One region of the Sphingobacterium sp. UBA6645 genome, then DNA from elsewhere that is predicted to be linked to it. Evidence: riboswitches for the same ligand, from Rfam matches in the RefSeq annotation. Region 1 holds a riboswitch; each other region holds the start of a gene.
The links. Region 1 has a riboswitch for S-adenosylmethionine ahead of B2400_RS12170 (O-acetylhomoserine aminocarboxypropyltransferase/cysteine synthase family protein). Riboswitches for the same ligand answer to the same signal wherever they lie in the genome.

Region 1 (2,271 bases):
TGGAAACCACAACAAACCAACAGCCTAAGAAAGGTGGATCAATGATCGGCAAGTTTATCAGCTGGACGCTATTAATTGTTGTCCTAATCGTTGCAGGTTGGGTCTATTGGAATTACTACAATGTTTTTGGCGAGGGCGTAAAATCCGGCGTCTTGAACTATGCCGTGAAGAAAGGTAATATATTTAAGACCTACGAAGGAAAACTGATTCAAGAAGGCTTTGGCGCAACTAAAACCGGTACAGGATTAACGAGCAATCAGTTTGAGTTTTCTGTGGAGAACGATTCTATCTATCGTATTCTGGAAGTGAACAGCGGAAAAGTATTCGATCTTCACTACAAGGAATACCGTGGTGTATTGCCATGGCGTGGAAACACGGTCTACATCGTAGACCAGATTATCCAAATGCGCGATTTAAAACCTGGTTCTTATTAAGCTGAGGCTATTATCAGATTGATATTTTTGCAAGCTTCTGAGTTCGATATTTTCAATACTTATCGAATTCAGAAGCTTGTTTATTAAAAAAACATTGCATAATTGATTTTAGCAATGTATATTTGCGCAGTGCCGAGCAATTGGCACCTAATCAAAACCCTTCAAAACGATTGGTCTTGATTTATAAAGAAGTGGCGAGAGACTGGCTCAAAGACCCACTGGCAACCTTCAATAACGATTGAAAAGGTGCCAATTCCTGTCCAAAGCAATTAAGCTGCGGAGCATATAAATGACAAAAGACTATGACTTCAACATTTACAAATTCTTTTATTGGATTTTCTAGCGGCAAACCTGCTAGCAACTCTCCTTATACTATCTTTTTCGTCGTGAACACCTGTTCACGAATGCGATAGTCGTCGGTATTCCCAGATTCCTTGGATAAGGAATTCTCATACCTCTACATGACGACCAAAGCTTAGCGATTAAAGAACATAATTCATTATTTATCATTTTAAAAAATTACAACAATGGCTGATATTAAGAACTTAAAATTTGAAACATTACAGGTACATGCAGGACAAGAAGTAGACCCTACTACTGGTTCTAGAGCATTGCCTATCTACCAAACATCGTCTTATGTATTTGAAAATGCAGAGCACGGTGCTAATCTATTTGCATTAAAACAATTCGGAAATATTTATACCCGTATCATGAACCCGACAACGGATGTGTTTGAAAAGCGCATCGCTGCATTAGAGGGAGGTGTTGCGGCAGTTGCTGTTGCTTCGGGACAAGCGGCACAGTTCATCGCTTTAACGAATATCCTAGAGGCAGGTGATAACTTTGTATCGGGTGCAAATCTGTACGGAGGTACCTACAACCAATTCAAAGTTTCTTTTAAACGCTTAGGGATCGAAGCTCGCTTTGCAGAAGATACGGATGCTGATAAAATTGAAGCTTTGATTGATGATAAAACAAAAGCTATCTACGTGGAGACAATCGGAAATCCGAGCTACAACATCCCGGATTTTGAGCGCATTGCTGCTGTTGCGAAGAAGCACGACCTTCCATTAATCGTGGACAATACATTCGGTGCTGGAGGTTATTTGTTTAAGCCATTGGAGCATGGTGCGAACGTTGTTGTTGAATCTGCAACAAAATGGATTGGTGGACATGGTACTAGTATCGGTGGTGTCATCATCGATGGTGGTAACTATAACTGGGGAAATGGCAAATTCAAACAATTCTCAGAACCTTCAGAAGGGTATCATGGATTAGTTTTCGCTGATGTATTTGGTGAGAATGGTCCTTTTGGAAACATACAGTTTGCTATTAGAGCGCGAGTAGAAGGCCTGAGAGACTTCGGTCCTGCCCTATCTCCATTCAACTCTTTCTTATTGGTACAAGGCTTAGAAACCTTATCATTACGCGTTCAACGTCATGTTGATAACACATTAGAGATTGCACAATGGTTGGATGCTCATCCTCAAGTAGAGAAAGTTAGCTACCCTGGATTGAAAAACCACCCATATCATCAAAATGCACAGAAGTATTTAAAGAATGGCTACGGTGCTGTTTTATCATTCACTGTTAAAGGCGGTGTTGAGAAAGCAAATGACTTCATCGATGCTTTGCAATTGATCAGCCACCTAGCGAATGTTGGGGATGCGAAGACGTTAATTATCCACCCTGCTGCAACAACGCATCAGCAATTAAGTGCTGAAGACCAAGCTAAGGCTGGTGTACTTCCAGGACAGCTAAGATTATCGGTAGGTATTGAGCATATCGACGATATCAAAGCAGATCTAGAGCAAGCTTTTGAGAAAATCAAGTAGGT
Region 2 (2,271 bases), on a different contig from region 1:
AACTTCTTTAGGAAGCGACTCTTCGTTATTTTCGTTATCTAAATCAAATGGAACGTGCAATAATGACGATGAAGGAGCAACCCATACGCGGTCTTTACCTAAAGCATCAACTGCTTGTTTGATTTTTACTAAAGAGTTTTCGTAATCATTTTTCCAGATATTTCTTCCTTCGACAATACCTAAAGATAAAGTCAATGAAGCTGGAACTTTTGATAATATAGTGTCAAGCTGTTTTTCACCACGAACTAAGTCTAGGTGTAACGCGTATACCGGAAGACTAACTGCTGTGTCTTCGTTGTCGCGTAGAGCTTCGAAATATGTAGCAACGATTAATTTAACGCCTTTCGCAGCAGCAGCAAGTTTTTCAAAAACTTTACCGTACAATGCGCGAGTAGCATCATCAATATCAAGCGCTAAGAAAGGTTCGTCGATTTGAACGTATTGAGCACCAGCTTCCGCTAACTTTGATAAGATTTCTTCGTATACAGGAAGTAAGTTATCGATAAGGTCGATACGGTTAAATCCTGATTCTTTTTCCTTACCTAATAATAAGTAAGAGATTGGGCCAATGATAACTGGTTTAGTCTCAATACCCAATTGTTTAGCTTCGTTATATTCGCTTAAGAATTTTTCAGAAGTTAATTTGAATTCTTGGTTTTTTACAAACTCAGGAACGATATAGTGGTAGTTCGTGTCGAACCATTTTGTCATTTCCATAGCAGTAACATCTACGCCACCCTCTTGGAAACCACGAGCCATCGCAAAATATAAGTCTAAGTTATATTGGCGATCGATTTTATTTAATAATGAATTGTAACGAGCAGGGATTGCACCTACAGTTAAAGATAAGTCCAATACTTGATCGTAAAATGAGAAGTCATTCGATGGGATCAAATCGATACCCGCTTCTTGTTGAGTCTTCCAGTTGCCTTCACGGATTTTCAGTCCAGCTTGCAATAATTCTTCCGCGCTAATTTTCTTCGCCCAGTAAGCTTCGTTAGCTTTCTTTAGCTCGCGGAATGCACCCACACGTGGGTATCCTAAGTTGTTCGTTAATAACATACAGTATTGAATAAATTTTTAATCTACTATTTTACTTTGCTAGAGAAGGCCACTTAGGACTAGTGAACTTGGCTTATCATTCCTTTTTCAAAGGTAGAATTTAGCACCTTGTCAAGAGACAGGTTGCTAAGGCTTCATCGGGTCTATTCCCTCTGCCTTTCTCTATAAGCGACGGCTAAGATATGGAGAAGAATTGAATAAAACAAAAAAAAGTAGTTAGTATTTAGTAGTTAGTAGTTAGACCTATGGCGGAAATTGATTTTAGATGTTAGATATTGGAATTTGTCTTGAAGAAAGGAAAGGAAGGATGCAAGGATGAGCAGGATATTTGGCATGCGGTAAAAGTGAGGGACAAATTGCCCACCATAGTTCTTTATACTAAGTACTAACTACTAAATACTATTTCTGAACCAGGAAAGGAAGGATTCAAGGATTGACAGGATCAGGTATAGTGGAGAATGATGGGATTCAGATCATAATCGTGCGTTTCAGAAGACGTTTCACTAAACGTCTCCTATAAAAAATATAATTCATCCGCTATCAAACGTAATACACGATCCTGCTCATCCTTTTATCCTTCCTTTCCCTGTTCAAAACAAAATTCCCTTCCTTTCCCTGTTCAAAACAAAATTCCCTTCCTTTCCTATTTCAAAGACAAAATCCCAATTCTAAAATCCTTCCTTTCTTCAAAACAAACCACAAAAAAACCTGCATTGCTGCAGGTTCTTAAATCTTACATCTAATATCTGATGTCTAATATCTAATATCTAATAACGATACGCTTCCGGCTTGTAAGGGCCTTCTACCGTAACACCGATATATTCTGCTTGTTCTTGTGTTAGTTCTTCTAACTCTACACCGATATGTGCTAAGTGTAAACGAGCAACTTTCTCATCTAAGTGTTTAGGAAGTGTGTACACTTGCTTTTCGTATTGATCTGTGTTTGTCCACAACTCTAATTGCGCTAAAGTTTGGTTAGTGAACGAGTTTGACATTACGAAAGAAGGGTGACCAGTTGCACATCCTAAGTTTACTAAACGGCCTTCGGCTAATAAGATAATATCCTTACCGTCGATTGTATATTTATCAACTTGCGGTTTGATTTCCACTTTAGTAGATCCGTAGTTGTCATTTAACCAGGCAACATCGATTTCATTATCGAAGTGTCCGATATTACAAACTACAGTTTTATCTTTCATTGCTTTGAAG
Region 3 (2,271 bases), on a different contig from region 1:
TTCTTTTACGCTGATGGTAACAGCGGCTAATGGTCCTGTAGCACCTTTAATAGTACCACTAACTACTTCTTGAAAAGCAAGGGCATGAATAGAACTGGATTCTTTTAGGTTAGATGCTAACACAGCATCTGGGGTAAGTAGGGCTAATGTCAGTACCGATGTAATTGGGTAAAACGTACTGGCAAGAAATGCCCTGGATAATCTTTTTTTGCACATAAGCGTCTTGTTTAATAAAAGTAGATCTTGGCTACACAATTTAGTATTGTTGCGGCAATATTAACTTTTTGTAAATAGAATGCTATATCATTTTTAAACTCAAACGTTTGCGTATTTTTATGCAAACGATTGCATATGCAACAACATGTAAATGGCTTTTTAATATAAATAGTAATACTTTTGATATCATTAAGTTGCTTCAACAACTATGTATCAATTAATTATATCCCTGTCATTTTGCCTGATTTTCATTGTTTTTTTGATTTTCCTAATTGTTAAATTGGACGGTATTGCAGCGGCGTGCCTTAGGCGTTTTATTGTCCGATTATTTCTGTACTTTTGTATTTAAATTCATGCTATGACAATCGATCAAACATTCTATATAGGTTACATCAGTAAAACCCGCGGCTTGAAAGGGGAGGTGCAATTATTCTTTGAATTTGAGGACTATATGGATTTGGATTTTGATGTATTGTTTCTCGAGGTGAATAAGAAGTTAGTACCCTACTTCGTTGATACGTTGAAGATGCACAACAATAGTACGGCTTACGCTACTTTTGAGGACATCGATCATATTGATAAGGCCCAGCCTTTGATCAAGAAGAAAATGTATTTGCCGCTAGATCAGAAGCCTGAGCGAGATCCCGATGATTTCCGTTACACGGATTTAGTAGGTTACATGGCAATTGAAGAGGAAGAAGGTGAGCTTGGGGAGATTACACAGGTGCAAGAGATGCCGCAGCAGTTCATCGCTACGGTCGATATGGATGGCACGGAAGTGATGTTCCCATTGAACGAAAACTTCATTGTAGGCATAGATCCTGAGGAACAGGTTGTTGTACTTCGTCTTCCTGAGGGATTGATCGATATGTATTTCGAGCAGTAGAACGGCGTTTTCGATATTTTTCCATTTTATTTTCTGGTTTTCATTTTGAGTTCTTGCTTCTATTAGCGATATTAGCCCTCGCTTATAGAGAAAGGCAGAGGGACTAGACCCGCTGAAGCCTTAGCAACCTGTCCCTTGACAAGGTGCTAAATTCTACCCCGATAGGGAAAGATAAGCTGAAACTCAGGTATCGCTGTGTTTTCTCTAAGCCTAAAGGAATTTTATGAAAATCGTAGACCACATTAAGAACGCACAGGGTAAGACCCTATATTCATTTGAGTTATTGCCACCGGCAAAAGGACAGGGAATTCAGAGTATTTTCAAGACCATGGATGAGCTTATGGAGTTCAATCCGCCTTTTATTGATGTTACTTACCATCGCGAGGATTACCTGTATAAACAGCATTCCAGTGGTCTATTAGAGCGTGTCGCCTATCGTAAGCGTCCGGGCACTGTTGCTATCTGTGCTGCGATTATGAGTAAGTATAAGGTGGATGCGGTTCCGCATTTGATCTGTGGCGGTTTTACGAAAGAGGAGACCGAGAATGCTTTGATTGATCTTAACTTTTTGGGTATTGATAATGTGTTGGTACTACGCGGAGACGCGAGAAAAGGTGATTCGGACTTTATACCGACGGTTGGTGGTCATGCCTATGCGACGGATCTTCTGGAGCAGGTCGTTGATATGAACAATGGTCGTTATCTCCATGAGGATATCGAGAGCTCGGCAAAGACCGACTTCTGTATCGGAGTGGCGGGCTATCCGGAGAAGCACTTCGAGGCACCAAACTTTAATACAGACTTTAAATGGTTGAAGAAGAAGGTGGAAATGGGTGCGGAGTTTATTGTTACGCAAATGTTCTTCAACGTGGAGAAGTACAAGGAATTTGTGACGAAATGTCGTGAGCATGGTATCCATGTTCCGATTATTCCGGGTTTGAAACCCCTGACAACGAAGAATCAGTTGATTACGCTTCCTCGAATCTTTCACTTGGATATCCCTGAGGAATTGAGCGATGCTGTGGATGCATGTAAGACTAATGCGGATGTGCGCCAGGTAGGCGAGGAGTGGTTAGTGCAACAGTGTAAAGAACTGATTGAGTTTGGCGCGCCAGTATTACATTTCTATACAATGAGTAATCCGGGACCGACGAAGAAGATTGTAGAAA

Region 2: another riboswitch for S-adenosylmethionine. It lies ahead of metE (5-methyltetrahydropteroyltriglutamate--homocysteine S-methyltransferase); the one in region 1 lies ahead of B2400_RS12170 (O-acetylhomoserine aminocarboxypropyltransferase/cysteine synthase family protein).
Region 3: another riboswitch for S-adenosylmethionine. It lies ahead of B2400_RS12570 (methylenetetrahydrofolate reductase); the one in region 1 lies ahead of B2400_RS12170 (O-acetylhomoserine aminocarboxypropyltransferase/cysteine synthase family protein).

What each region holds. Positions count from the first base shown of each region.
Region 1 is NZ_DKLH01000063.1:1,794-4,064, reverse strand. It holds gene B2400_RS12175 (hypothetical protein) at 1-434, shown strand, start outside; SAM riboswitch class I at 613-726, shown strand; gene B2400_RS12170 (O-acetylhomoserine aminocarboxypropyltransferase/cysteine synthase family protein) at 962-2,269, shown strand.
Region 2 is NZ_DKLH01000022.1:37,768-40,038, reverse strand. It holds gene metE (5-methyltetrahydropteroyltriglutamate--homocysteine S-methyltransferase) at 1-1,062, opposite strand, end outside; SAM riboswitch class I at 1,133-1,233, opposite strand; gene ahcY (adenosylhomocysteinase) at 1,830-2,271, opposite strand, start outside.
Region 3 is NZ_DKLH01000068.1:15,762-18,032, forward strand. It holds gene B2400_RS12560 (SusC/RagA family TonB-linked outer membrane protein) at 1-216, opposite strand, end outside; gene rimM (ribosome maturation factor RimM) at 575-1,102, shown strand; SAM riboswitch class I at 1,182-1,280, shown strand; gene B2400_RS12570 (methylenetetrahydrofolate reductase) at 1,326-2,271, shown strand, end outside.